Regions from separate parts of the Brevibacillus sp. FSL K6-0770 genome, predicted to be linked through region 1. Evidence: riboswitches for the same ligand, from Rfam matches in the RefSeq annotation. Region 1 holds a riboswitch; each other region holds the start of a gene.

What was found. Region 1 has a riboswitch for cobalamin ahead of NST23_RS09910 (ABC transporter substrate-binding protein). Riboswitches for the same ligand answer to the same signal wherever they lie in the genome.
Region 2: another riboswitch for cobalamin. It lies ahead of NST23_RS24850 (ABC transporter substrate-binding protein); the one in region 1 lies ahead of NST23_RS09910 (ABC transporter substrate-binding protein).
Region 3: another riboswitch for cobalamin. It lies ahead of cobO (cob(I)yrinic acid a,c-diamide adenosyltransferase); the one in region 1 lies ahead of NST23_RS09910 (ABC transporter substrate-binding protein).

The regions. Positions count from the first base shown of each region.
Region 1 is NZ_JBBOBQ010000001.1:2,035,355-2,040,046, forward strand. It holds gene NST23_RS09900 (ABC transporter permease) at 1-675, shown strand, start outside; gene NST23_RS09905 (M24 family metallopeptidase) at 861-1,952, shown strand; cobalamin riboswitch at 1,970-2,179, shown strand; gene NST23_RS09910 (ABC transporter substrate-binding protein) at 2,478-3,515, shown strand; gene NST23_RS09915 (FecCD family ABC transporter permease) at 3,563-4,600, shown strand; gene NST23_RS09920 (heme ABC transporter ATP-binding protein) at 4,597-4,692, shown strand, end outside.
Region 2 is NZ_JBBOBQ010000001.1:5,230,098-5,234,789, reverse strand. It holds gene NST23_RS24865 (NAD(P)H-dependent oxidoreductase) at 1-633, opposite strand, end outside; gene NST23_RS24860 (alpha/beta fold hydrolase) at 673-1,467, opposite strand; gene NST23_RS24855 (winged helix-turn-helix transcriptional regulator) at 1,577-1,945, shown strand; cobalamin riboswitch at 2,099-2,296, shown strand; gene NST23_RS24850 (ABC transporter substrate-binding protein) at 2,447-3,613, shown strand; gene NST23_RS24845 (FecCD family ABC transporter permease) at 3,770-4,692, shown strand, end outside.
Region 3 is NZ_JBBOBQ010000001.1:1,200,289-1,204,980, forward strand. It holds gene NST23_RS06100 (copper amine oxidase N-terminal domain-containing protein) at 1-89, opposite strand, end outside; gene NST23_RS06105 (TerD family protein) at 363-2,453, shown strand; cobalamin riboswitch at 2,634-2,855, shown strand; gene cobO (cob(I)yrinic acid a,c-diamide adenosyltransferase) at 3,126-3,665, shown strand; gene cobD (threonine-phosphate decarboxylase CobD) at 3,665-4,692, shown strand, end outside.

The DNA of each region.
Region 1 (4,692 bases):
GGGGAGCACTGGTTTGGAACGGATTACAACGGGCGGGACGTGTTCAGCCGCGTCGTGTACGGGGCGCGCATTTCCTTGTGGGTAGGCACCTTTTCCGTCATCGGCTCGGTCGTCGCCGGAACGATTCTCGGCTTGCTCGCCGGATTTTACGGCAAATGGATTGACACGCTGATCTCCCGCATTTTTGATATTATGCTGGCGTTCCCAAGCATTTTGTTGGCGATTGCGATTGTCGCGATTTTGGGGCCGTCTTTGCAAAACGCGCTGTTGGCGATTGCCATTATCAACATTCCGACTTTTGGACGTCTGGTTCGCTCGCGGGTTCTCAGCTTGAAGGAAGAAGAGTTCGTCATGGCGGCGCGCGCGATCGGAATGAAAGATTCCCGGATCATTATGCAGCACATTTTGCCGAACAGCCTGGCTCCGATCATCGTGACAGGGACGATGGGGATTGCTACTGCGATCATTGAAGCGGCGGCACTCGGCTTCCTTGGACTCGGTGCGCAGCCACCGGAGCCTGAGTGGGGGAAAATGCTTTCCGATTCCCGTCAATACATTCAAAAAGCGCCGTGGACGGTTATTTTTCCCGGACTGTCGATCATGTTGACCGTACTTGGCTTCAACCTGATTGGCGACGGCTTGCGGGATGCGCTTGATCCACGGATGAAAAATTAGTTGTAGTGCGAAGGGCAGTAGGGACACAAGCGTCCAGGCTGCCCCTTTTTTCGCGTCTGCTGGCTTATTTTCTTTGGGCATATGCTGGAGGATTCATGAGAGAATTTTCCGCTTCTCTCTTCTTTTTTAGGCAGGAAAATGGTATTCTCAGGGGTAGAATATTGTCGAAAGAGAAGGTGACGCAGTTGTTCCAGGAGCGTATTTCGAAGCTGCACGATTTTTTGGCAAACCATGAGTTAGACGCGGTATTGATCACTTCTCCCAAGCATGTTTACTATTTGACCGGGTTTTTTACTGATCCGCACGAGCGTTTTATGGGGCTGATCATTCCGGCCCAAGGCGAGCCTTCGCTGATTGTGCCTGCCCTTGATCGGGAAGCGGCGGTGGCAGCATCGTTTGTTCAGACGATTCTTACACATACGGATACGGACAATCCGTACGAGATTCTCAAGCAGGCGTTGCCAGCGGGCTTGTCCAAGCTGGGCATCGAGAAAAGCCACATGACGGTAGAACGCTTCGAAGCCATGGGACAAGTCGTCGGTGCGCAGAGCTACACCGATGTGGAAGAACCGCTTCGTGAAATGCGCCTGATCAAATCGGCAGATGAAGTTGCCCGTTTGAAAAATGCGGTTCAACTGATCGAAGATACGCTTGGCGAGACGTTGAAAAAATTCAAAGTCGGTCAGACCGAAATGGAGATTGTCGCGGAACTGGAATTTCAGATGAAGCGTCTGGGAGCAGATGGCCCATCCTTTTCCACGATGGTACTGGCAGGCGAAAAATCGGCATTGCCGCATGGAACGCCAGGGTCGCGCCAGGTGCAGGAAGGCGATTTGCTGCTGTTTGACATCGGCGTAGCAGCTGATGGTTACGTTTCGGATATTACCCGCACGTTTGCCGTCGGGGAAGTCAGCGAACAACTGCGCGAGATTTACGAGACAGTGCTTGCGGCGAATGAGGCGGCGATTGCAGAGGTTCGTCCAGGCGTGACTTTTGCCCATCTCGACAAGACCGCTCGCGACTTGATTGCCGCGCGAGGCTATGGCGAATACTTCATGCACCGACTGGGACACGGTTTGGGCATGGATGTGCACGAATATCCGTCCGTACATGGTCAAAATCAGGAAACGCTTCGCCCGGGCATGGTGTTCACCATCGAGCCAGGCGTTTACGTACCGGGAGTAGGCGGCGTGCGCATTGAAGACGATGTGCTCGTAACCGAATCAGGCGTGGAAGTATTGAGCAAGTTCCCGAAACAATTGACTGTGATTGGCTAACGATCACGAAACACACAATTTCATATGAATCTGATGGTGCTGGCTGGAATCGTTTGGTTCCGCCAGCTTAATAGGGAAGTCCGGTGAAAATCCGGCGCGGTCCCGCCACTGTAAACGAGGAGTGCCTAGTACGCAGCAACCACTGTTTTTCGCGAGACGAAAAATGGGAAGGGAACTAGGCATGTTGATTCGTGAGCCAGGAGACCTGCCATGAGATCATTTGCAATCGACCCACGAGGATGGGACAGATGTAGAAGCAATCTTTAGAAAAGGCGCTCCACAAACGCTGGATCTATAGATATGTCTGCGTATGTCGAGCACCTCCCGATTGGAAAACTGGGGGGTGCTTTTTTCTATGGGTATCATCGTGGCAGCAACACGTGGAGAGGGGGGATGCCATTTCCTGTATTGCCAAACGGAGCGGCTTTCCGTATAGTGTAGATGTAATTCGTAACAATTACGATTTGCATAACGATTGTTTTCATCGTACAGAGAACATGAAAAGAAGAGAGGGTAACAAAACAAATGAATAAAACACCTAAGAAAAAGAAAGCCTTGCAAGGATTTTGGTTCGCGTCTGTGACTGCAATCATGCTGCTCATGTCTGCGTGTGGTTCCGCAACACCGGCAGCTCCTGAACAAGCTGCTACCAAGCCAGGCTCGGAGCAAGCTGCCCAGCCTGCCGCTGGCGAAAACAAGCCAGTGACAATCGTCAACAACGGCATCGAAATGACTTATCCGGAAGCACCAAAACGCGCTGTCACCATGAACCAGCACGTGACGGAAATTATGCTCGCTCTCGGTCTGGCTGACAAAATGGCCGGGACTGCGTATTTGGACGATCAAATTTTGCCTGAGTTGAAAGCTGACTACGACAAAGTGCCTGTGCTGTCCGACAAGTACCCGACGAAAGAAGTGCTGATGGCTGCCAACCCTGACTTTGTGTATGCAGGCTGGAAAAGCGCCTTTGGCGATAAAGGTGTAGGCTCGATGGAGGAGTTGGAGAAAGCAGGGGTCAAATCGTACCTGCAAGAGTCTTCCAACAAGCCGGGCCCGACTATTGACGACGTATTCGCTGACATTGCAAACATCGGCCGCATTTTCCGCGTGGAAGACAAGGCGAACGAACTGATTGGCAAAATGAAAGCGGAAATGGAACAAACGACAAGCAAAATCGGTACCGTGGACAAGCCGCTCAGCGTGTTTGTGTACGATAGCGGAGAAGATCAGCCGTTCACAGCTGCAAACAACTACATGACTGCCCTGATCAAGGCGGCGGGCGGCAAAAACGTGTTTGACGACATTCAAAAAGGCTGGGCAACCGTGAGCTGGGAAGAAGTCGTGAACCGCAAGCCTGACGTTATCGTTGTCGTGGATTACGGCGACAAAACGATTGATCAGAAGAAAGAGTTTTTGCTCGCCAAAAAGGAACTGGCTGACTTGCCAGCGATTCAAAACAAACGTTTGATTGTATTGCCACTGTCCGCAGCTTCCGAAGGGGTACGCGCACCGATCGCGCTGAAAATCCTCGGCGAAGGACTGTACCCGGATAAATTCAAATAAAGAACGGCTGCTTAATTAAGGAGGGAACGGCCCTGCATAAGATCAAGATGCCCTTCATCATCGTTGCCCTGCTGATCGGGTTGCTCGTCTCGATTACGTTTGCGGTAACACTCGGCTCGGTGGAAATCAAACCAGCGACAGTATGGAAAATTGCCTTATCGAATCTTCCGCTGACCAACCAGTGGATCGAAGTGGATTGGTCAAAAGGAGAGCAGACAATTATCTGGGATATTCGGTTTCCCCGTGTCCTGTTGGGGGCAGTTGTCGGGGCTGGTCTATCTGTTGTGGGGGTTGCGATTCAGTCTCTCGTTCGCAACTCCCTGGCAGATCCGTACATATTAGGCGTTTCCTCGGGAGCATCGGCTGGAGCGACTTTGGTGATTTTGTTCGGAGCATTCAGCATGTACGGACAATTCGCCCTGTCGTTTGGCGCTTTCACAGGGGCGCTTGTCTCGATCCTGCTTATTTTTACTTTGTCGCGAATCGGCGGGCAAAACTCGACCGTGCGCTTGCTCATGGCGGGGATTGCCATTTCTGCGATTTTGTCGGCGATTACGAGTCTGATCATTTTCTCTGCGCCAAACGAACACGGCATCCGCTCGGTGTTGTTCTGGATGAGCGGCAGTCTCGCGGGCGGCAAGTGGGAGTATTTGACCATCCCGACATTGATCGTAGTCATTTGTCTGATCGTGCTGCTGGCGCAGTATCGTTCGTTGAATGCGATGCTGATGGGCGAGGAGTCTGCCGGGACGCTTGGGGTCAACACGGTGCAATTTCGCAAGCTGCTGTTGGTCATTACGGCCCTGCTCACGGGAGTCATCGTCTCGATCAGCGGAGCGATCGGATTTGTCGGTTTGATGATGCCGCATATCGTGCGGGTTATCGTCGGTTCCGATCACCGACGCGTCTTGCCTGTCAGCGCCTTGCTGGGAGCGATTTTTCTGATCTGGGCGGACGTGATTGCCCGGCTTGCTTTTGCCCCGGAGGAGCTTCCTATCGGGATCATCACGGCGTTGTGCGGAGGCCCGTTCTTTATTTGGCTGATGCTGCGCAGTTCTTATTCTTTCGGAGGTAGCGGACGATGAATCTGAATGTGGAGAACATTACAGTCGGGCTGGAAAACAAAACGATTTTGCACAACGTCAGTCTGACGGTCCGCTCCGGTGAGTTCGTCGGG
Region 2 (4,692 bases), 3.2 Mb from region 1:
CGGCTGTCTTGTTTTCGGGCGCGGCTCGTTTTTGCGGTAGCCAAAGGCAACCATGCAGGCTACGCCGAAGCGTTCCTTGTCCAGCAGTCCTTCAGCTTGCAGGAGTTCCTCTGCCTGTTTTTTGTCGAAGCCTTCGATCGGGCAGGAATCGATGCCGATCATGGCGGCTGAGGTCATCATGTTGCCAAGGGCGATGTACGTTTGTCTGGCTGCCCATTCGAACATGACGCGCTCGTCTGCAAACAGCTCAAAATCTTGCTTCAAAAATTTGTCGTACATGGCGCTTTTCGCGGTGATGACGTTTTCCGGCAAAAGCTGCACGTTTTTCATCTGGTTCACTACGTAGTCGGAATCAGCCGCCATCTCTTGCTTGGTACGCGCCAGGATGATGACAAAATGACTCGCTGTAGCCAGTTGCTTTTGCGCCCCCCAGGAAACGACAGACAGCTTGTCGCGCAGAGCGCGGTTTTGCACGACGAGAAAGTTCCAAGGCTCAAAACCGAATGAGCTGGGAGAAAGGCGAGCCGTTTCCATAATGAAAGCGAAGTCTTCTTGTGCAATCGTTTTGTCTGCGGCAAATTCTTTAGTGGCGTGTCTGGTTTCGTATGCTTGCAAAATCTGTTCTTTTTGGATCATGTTATCCTCCAGATAAGGTAAGTTATTTTGGGGAAGTCATCGGGTAGAACGGACAAAGGACAGGACGGTTTCGATCAGCTCTGCCTCCTGCTCCCACAGTACCAGGTGTCCCGAAGCGATCTCGTGGTAGCGCGCGTCAGGCAGGAGGGCGGCCATTTCCCTTGTCTGCTCCACAGGCACCATGCGATCGTAAGTCAAGCCGATGGCCAGTGCTGGGGCAGTGACTTTGCCAAGCAAAGGCCGCAGGTTGATGCGAGTGTCAAGTTCAGCCTGTTTGCCAGTACCTTCGGCAAGTGTCGCAGCCAAATTGGCGGTAAACTCATGCAACTGCTCCAACGTTTGAAACGAGCTGTAAAACGCCGGGCTGAAGCCAGTGTGGATGGCGAATTGGGCGAACAGCTCCCGATCCTGACGGAACAGCTTTTGCCACAGATCGAACTGATAGGCGACAGCGAGATCGCTTTCTACCCAGCCTGCGATCGCTGTCACCGATTGGACTCGCTCCGGGTATTTGGCGGCGATGGCCGTTGCTACGACAGCGCCGAGCGAGTAGCCTACGACATGAAAGTGCGTAAAGCCTTCCTGCATAACTGCCTGCGCATTTTGCTCGACCAGATCGTCCAGCTCCAGCCGCTCGTGGGCATCTTGCGTTTTGCCCGAGCCGCTGTAATTGGGGGTGATGACGGTAAAGTCAGGTGCCAGCGCCTTGCCGAGATTGCCCCACGTGCCTTCGTAACTGCCTCCTGTACCGTGGATCAACAGCACGGCTGGCCCGCTTCCTTCTACTGCATATGCGACGTTTATGGGACCAACCTGAACGAATTTTTCCATGAGGGCCTCCTTGAAATCGTGTTTTACAAAAGTGATCTTACCGAATACACTGTAAAAAAGTAAGTACGCACTTTTTCGTTGAATACTTACCAAAAGGGAAGTGAGAACCATGGGAAACCAACAGGTGATTTATCAAATAAACGGCAAACAGTTTCAGTGTCCGATCGAGCTGTCTGTTTCCATTCTTGCAGGAAGATGGAAAACGACGATTATTTGCCAGCTGCTGAACGGGAAAAAGCGGTACGGTGAACTGAAAAAAAACATCATGGGCGTGAATCACAAAATGCTCGCGGAACAGCTGCGGGAGCTGGAAGAGTCGGGGATTGTGCTGCGGCATGTGTACCCGGTCGTTCCGCCAAAGGTGGAGTACGAGCTGACAGAGCGGGGAGAAGCACTGCGTCCCGTGATTGAATACTTGATCAAATGGGGAGAGCAGTTTGGCACGCCTGTGGCGGATGAAGTGGAGCCGACTGCCTAAAACTGCTGAAAGCACCGGGCCATAATCGCATACGACAACCATACGACCACCTGAGAACGGCGGATTTTTTTCGGGCGAAGGCAAAAAGGGAAGGAAGCGGCCGATTTGTTTTTACGGTCCCCCCTCCCTATGAAAATAATGGTATAATCAGCCAAGAATAGCATGCAGCTAGGTGCCTTTGCGAGAGCAAGGGGTAACAGGGAATCGGGTGAAAATCCCGAGCGGTCCCGCCACTGTAATTGGTGAGTTCTCTTTCCAACATGTCACTCGGTATGGAGCATAACCATCGGGGAAGACGAAAGAGCGCGATGAGCCAAAAGCCAGGAGACCTACCTAGTTTGTCACACCCGTAATCCTTCGCGGAAAAGGTGAGGTGTAGGAAGAAGCTGCGACAGCTTGTGTCTATTTATTCATGATGTCGACTGATTACTTCTACACGTTTGCCTCGTCCGGCGGGACGGGGCTTTTCTATTGATCACAAAAAGATAGGGAGTGGAAACGATGCTGCAAAAGAACCGGAAAAGCTGGATCGGCAAAGCATGGCTGTTTGGCCTGCTCACGATTTTTTTGGTCGTGACTGGCTGCTCTGCTGCTTCACCGTCATCGTCAACGCCTGCGGAACAGAAAACTGAACAGGCGGTGCCGCAGGAAAAGCAGGAGCTTGCTTTTCAAGATTCCGCAGGGACTGCGATCACGGTAAAGCTGCCAGTAGAGCGGGTGGTCGTGCTCAATCGCAACACGGCAGAAGCGATCAAGCTGCTGGGAGCCGAGCAGTACGTGCTGGCTACAGGCGACACGACGGTCAAAAATAACCCGTACCTCGGATTTGACAGCAAGCCGGATGTGGGGGAAACGAAGCAGATCAATCTGGAGCAAATCATCAGCTTGAAGCCGCAAATCGTCTTTGCCTATACGAATCGCCCCGACAAGACGCTGGAGGAAAAGCTGGAGCCAGCCGGAATCAAAGTCGTGCGAATGAACAACTATTTGCCGGAACAGATGGATGAGGAGCTGAAGCTGCTCGGTAAAATTTTTGATAAATCGGACAAGGCAGACGAATTTCTCGCCTGGAAGCATTCGATTGAAAAGCTGTTAGCGGACCGGGTGGCAGGCATCAAGGAGGAAGACAAAAAACAGGTGCTTGCCTTGTCAGCCGGATTTCTCAATACGAACGGGGGCTACCGGATTTTCCCCAGCCAGTCGTTGGACGGGAAGCCAGGAGTAGGGGAAGGCTACGCGACGATTCTGGCTGGCGGGAAAGACGCTGCCGACTTGCAATGGAATCCGGCGGAGGCGTCGACTACGATCATGGTCGACGAGGAATATGTGCTCAAGCGCAACCCGGAGGTCATTACCCTGCACGGCACCTGGCTGGGTGGCTACAATGTGAAGGATACGAAGCCGTTTGAGGAAGCGCTGCGCCATATTATGAGCACGACATCTGTTTCGCGGCTCAAGGCGGGGCAAAGCAAAGACATTTACTTTTTCTACACCAACTTTGTCGGATCGGACAAGCGGTATATCGGCAATCTCCAACTAGCCAAATATTTGTACCCGGATAAATTCCAGGATATCGATCCCGAGCAGTATGCCAAAGAGTATTTTGAAAAATGGTTAGGCGTGCCATACCAAGGCATTTGGCACTATTCGTTCAAAGATGTTCAATGACAGCCAAGGACAACCGCTGAGCAAGCCAGTGCAGCGACCGATCCAGGCCATCTATCACGGGAGCGTGAAAAGCAAGCTGCTCGTTTTGACAAGCCTTTTCCTCCTACTGGTGTTGCTGACGCTTTACGCAGTCAGTCAGGGGCTGTAGAAGTTGCGTTGCCTGAGCTTTTGGCTATTTTGTCCGGACGCGCTTCCGATGAGATGACCGCCTACATCGTATACGAGATTCGGCTGCCGCGCATGGTCATGTCGATCATTACAGGAGTTTCGCTGGCATGTGCCGGTGCGATTATGCAGGCGATTTTGCGCAATCCGCTGGCAGACCCTTTTACGCTCGGCGTATCGAGCGGAGCGGCTTTTGGAGCAGCATTGGCGATCGTGGCCGGGACGAGTGTGTTTGGCATCAACCTCGTTTCGAGCGGACAGTGGATGATCGCTCTTAATGCGTTTGTGTTTGGCTGTCTCGCTGTGGGCGCGGTCTACGGCATCGCCAAGCTCAAAAACAGCTCGACGACCGTACTGCTTTTGGCGGGGGTGGCCATTGGGCAACTGTTTTCGGCGGGCGTTTCCGGTTTGAAGTTTTTTTCCAACAACGAAGCGTTGAAAGACTTGGTTGTCTGGCTCATGGGAGGATTTTGGGGAGCGAAATGGCAAGTGCTGCACATTTTGCTGCCGCTCGTGATCATCTCGCTTGTCCTTTTGCTGAAATACGCCTGGGACCTGAACTCGCTATGCGCTGGCGAAGATGTGGCGCGAACGCTCGGCGTCAATGTCAAACAAGTCCGCTGGGTGTGCCTTTTGCTCGTTACCTTGATGGCCTCCGTCACGATTGCCTTCACCGGGATTATCGGGTTCATCGGGCTGGTGGCACCGCATATCAGCAGAATCATCATCGGGACGGATTATCGATTTTTACTGCCGTGCTCTTGCCTGATGGGCGCTTTGCTGCTGCTCTTGTCAGATACGGCAGCCCGCATGGTATTATCTCCGATCGAGATTCCGGTAGGCATCATCACCGCGTTGTTTGGCGCCCCGTTTTTCGTCTATTTGCTGTTGAAAAAGCGCAAGGACTACTGGGC
Region 3 (4,692 bases), 840 kb from region 1:
ACGTCGACGGGCTGTGCGCAGACAGGAGTGCCGAAGGAAACAGCGCTTTGCAGTACAGCCAGCGCCATGATTTGCTGAATTTTTTTCATCTGTCATGTCCTCAATGTTTTTCATTTCAGGCAGGTGCTGTCTTATTGTACTATGGGGTTGTTTTCCAGTGCCTGATCGAAAGGATGCAAGGCCAAACAGACCGCCTGTGAAGAAACTCCTATTTTTCGGGAGAGCCTTTACAACCTATGGCAAACAGGATAATATGTATAAAAATGACAAAAGGAACAAAAAAATCAGGCTATTGTACACCTTCCTTCTACTCAACTTGGATATTAGGGGTACTGCTTTCCTGATTTTTTTTATTGCTGCCGATGAAAAATCAAATCTACCTTCGCCGGAAAAACAAACTGATTGTGAAAGCGGGACAGCATGAATTGCCTGTCTCTTACTTGGCTGCGGCCTTGCGCAATATGGAGAGCTTGGGCTACACGTTTTCCCTGGAGCTGATCGAGCGAATCCGCACGCTGTCCGAAGCGGAATTTTTCCCGCTCTACTCGGAGGTAGTGAGAGTTTTAAAAGACATGGTCGGTGCCTCCAGGCGCTTCAAGCCTTTTTATCCGAATTTCCCGCGCCAGGTCATGGAAGCGAGCGACGGGGAACTGTACCTCCAGGCGATTATCCATTACTTGACGTGGCAGCTTCCCGTGCATGAAGTGAAAAAGCGGCTGCCGCTCCTGAAAGAATCCCGTTTGAAAGTGATTCAACTGGGAACGGACGAAGAGCTGCTGCAAATAGGCATGAACATGCTGCGGGCGAACAGCTCGCTCTCCGCTCAGGACAAGGAAGACTTGAAAGGCTTGATTCACGGTTGCAAAGGGATTGCGGAAGCTTTGCCGCCGGAAATCCCGCACAAGGAAAATGCCGCTGTCGTGGCGAGCGTGTTGCTTCGGGCCGACAAAATGCCGCCTGACTTTTTTGCGAAGTATTGCAAGACGTCAACAGATGTTCTGCGACTGGCGACGGCTCTGTCCGACGGGGATGTCAGCCTGGCTGCCCCTGCGAAGTTTCGCAAGTTCAGACGGGCCGAGCGCAGGCTGTTGCTTCGATTGCTGGAAGCAAGCCCGAACCTGGCGGAAGACATGCAGCGCTATAAAAACCGCTGGATTCGCCTCGGGGAGATTTTGCATCCTTTTGAATACAAAGACCGTTATCCGCGGGCAGCGGAAGCGTTTGATATTTTGCGCAACAATCGGCGCATCGAGACTTTCAACAGTCAGGTCGAGCTGGCGATCCTGGCGTGCGATATAAAAGAAGCGACCAGATTGCTGATGCAACGGCCAGGTGAATTTGCCCGACGGCTGGATCACATGCTCCGCTTGACGGAAGCGGGCGATCAGGTGTTGCGCTCCTTTGAGCAGATAGCGACTTCTGTATCGACCCCCGTCCTTTTGCAGGTGATGAATCACTTTGACAAGCGGGAGCGATACGGTGAGTGGCGAACGTTCTTTCCAAAAGGAGAAGTGGCAAAAGTACAGGCGATCCCCAATATGCTTCCGCAGCTGGCGGATGAACAGCGCGCGCGTGCAGCCGGGATATGTCGCGAGGTATTGATTCGGCGCTTTTCTGCCTTGCCTACTCTCGGAAAAGTTTATATCGACCCGCAATTGCACGAGCAACTGGTGCCTTTTTCCCAAAGATCGGCAAGCAAGGCGTTGCGCACGATAGCGCGCGGCTCCAGACTGCCGATCCCCGAGGGGAGCACGATCCGCTTTTTCACCTGGTGGAAGGAAGGGATCGTCAACGATGTCCCTACCGGGCGGGTAGATATCGATTTGTCCGCTGTCCTGTATGACGAGAAGTGGACGTACATGGAGCATGTGTCCTACACCAATTTGCGGTCCGCGAAGTATCGCGCCTGCCATAGCGGCGATGTCGTACAGGCGCCGAACGGAGCGTGCGAGTTCATCGATGTCGATATCGAGTCAGTGCTTCGATACGGCGGGCGCTATGTCGTGATGTCACTGAACTCGTTTACGAGCCAGCCGTATTGCGATTTGCCGGAGTGCTTCGCAGGCTGGATGATCCGCAGTCAGCCCGAGTCCGGCGAAGTTTTTGAACCGTTGACAGTTCAGGATAAAGCCGACATCGCTGCCCGTTCGACGATCTGCCTCCCGGTCATTCTCGATCTGGCAGAGCGAAAAGTCATTTGGACGGACATCGCGCTGCGTTCGCATCCGCGCTTCGTCAACAACGTAGAGGCAAATGGCGGCGGTATCGAATGGATGGGCCGCGCGCTGACGACACTTGTGAAGCCGACCTTGCACGAGCTGTTCACCCTGCACGCACAGGCGAGAGGGACGATTACCGACCGGATGGAGGAAGCAGACACGGTTTTTTCCATGGAAGAGGGGATTACCCCGTTTGACATGGAAGTGATCTTGGCTGATTTCCTCGCTGGTTAATGATGGGAAGTTTAAAAGTCAGCTCAGGCTGGCTTTTTTCGTTGTTTGCAAGAATCGCTCCCTCGGATTTTCCGTGTTTTTCCATTTTCCCTCTCCGATTTGCAGCTTTTGCTTGAATCCACGGTAGCATTTGCTATTATTAAAACAAGTGAGTGTTATTGAAATGAATGAACGACATTTGAATAGGATAGAAAACAGGTCCTTGTGTTTTTGCGAGTGCTTATTTCGTGAAAGACAGGGTTAAAAGGGAAGTTTGGTGAAATGCCAACGCGGTCCCGCCACTGTAAAAGAGTAGCTCTTCTTCCTGGCAACGGCGCCATCCACTGCCCCACTACGAGGCGGGAAGGAGAAGAAGAGTGATGATCCTTGAGCCAGGAAACCTGCCTGTTTTGGTGTATGCACTGTTTTCCTTCGGGTCAAAGGAAGAGGTGAGGATTGTTTTTGTCAGCTATCCGCGCTTTGTTTTCCTTCTAGATTTTGGAAAACAAAGCGTTTTTTTGTGCGCCTGACAAGCAATCGCTGACACTTTTTGGACTGGACAATGGGGTCCCCGAAAAGTACCTGAAAAGGGCTGGAGAAAACTATCCTTTTTAGGTAACTGACGGGGGCCCTGAAAAGTATGTAGGGTCAAAATGACAGCAAGGTCTTCACTTCAATCTGGGGGTGTGCGTTGTGAGCAATAAACGTGGACTGTTTTTGGTCTATACCGGAGACGGAAAAGGAAAGACGACAGCAGCGGTGGGCTTGGCTGTACGGGCGACCGGGCGGGGAAAAAAGGTGATTATGATTCAGTTCATCAAGTCGCCTGAGCGGACGTATGGAGAGAAAATCATTTTTGACAAGCTCGGCATCGAGATCGTGCAAAAGGGCGTAGGCTTTACGTGGACGAAGACGCCAGAGGAGCATCGGGAAGCGCTCAAGGAGGCGTGGACTTTTGCCCGGGAAACGCTGTCTTCGGGAGCGTATGACGTCGTGATTTTGGACGAGCTGAACAACGCGCTGGCGATCGACCGTTTTCCCATTGACGATGTGCTGCCGCTTTCGGATGTTTTGGAAGCGATTCAAAACAGGCCGAGCCATGTGCATCTGGTCGTGACGGGGCGGAGCGCCAAGCAGGAAGTGATGGACATGGCTGATCTGGTGACAGAAATGAAGCCGCTCAAGCATTACTATGACGAAGGAATACCAGCAGTGCTGGGGGTAGAATTTTAATGAACGTGCTGGAAACGTATGGTCACGGTGGCGACTTGCTGACCGCCTCGCAACGCTTTGGCGTAAAGCCTGGAGAGTTTCTCGATTTCAGCGCCAATATCAATCCGCTCGGCATGCCGGAACGGGTCAGGGACATGCTGCTGGATTCGCTGTCTGCGGTGTTGCGCTATCCGGACCCGGGACACCGCGAGTTTCGCAAGGCGCTGGCGAAGCGTCTCGGACTGCCGGAAGCATATCTTTTGCCAGCCAATGGAGCGGCGGAAGCGATGGCTTTGGCGATTCTCGGGCTGCAACCAGAGACAGTCGGCGTCGTGTATCCGTGCTTTTCGGAATATGCAGAGCTTTCCGAGCAGTTTGGCGCGCGTGTCATTGGTTGCTACGGAAAAGCAGAGAACGGCTACAAGCCGGATCGCGCCGAGCTGTACAAGCTGTTTGAACAGGCTGATCTCGTATTTGTCGGCTCGCCGAACAACCCGACCGGGATCTTGTACGAGCCGCAGGAGCTGTTGCAAATGGCGGACTGGGCGGCAGAGACAGGCACCTGGCTGGTCGTGGACGAAGCTTTTCTCGATTTCGTGGCGGAAGAACGGCAGTTTACGCTGGCGAGTCGCCTGGAGAGCTTTCCATGGGTCATTTTGATGCGGTCGATGACGAAAATGTATGCGATTCCCGGCCTGCGTCTGGGATACGCGATCGCCCATCCAGACGTGATCGCCAACATGCGGCAAAAGCAAGTGAGCTGGAGCGTGAATGCGCTGGCCCTTTTGGCGGGGGAACTGTGCCTGATGGAGCAGGAGTACGAGCGAAAAACCCGCAGCCTGATCGCCGAAGAGCGGGCCAAATTGCTCGACTTCGTCGGCAAGGAGCTGGGATGGCAAGTGTGGCCGGGAGAGGCGAACTTCTTGCTCGTTCGCTCGCCGGGGGAGCTGCCGGCGGCCCAGTTGCAAGAATGGCTTGGCAAAAAAGGGGTGCTGATCCGCAATTGCGCGATGTATCCCGGACTGACTGCCCATGACGTGCGCATCGC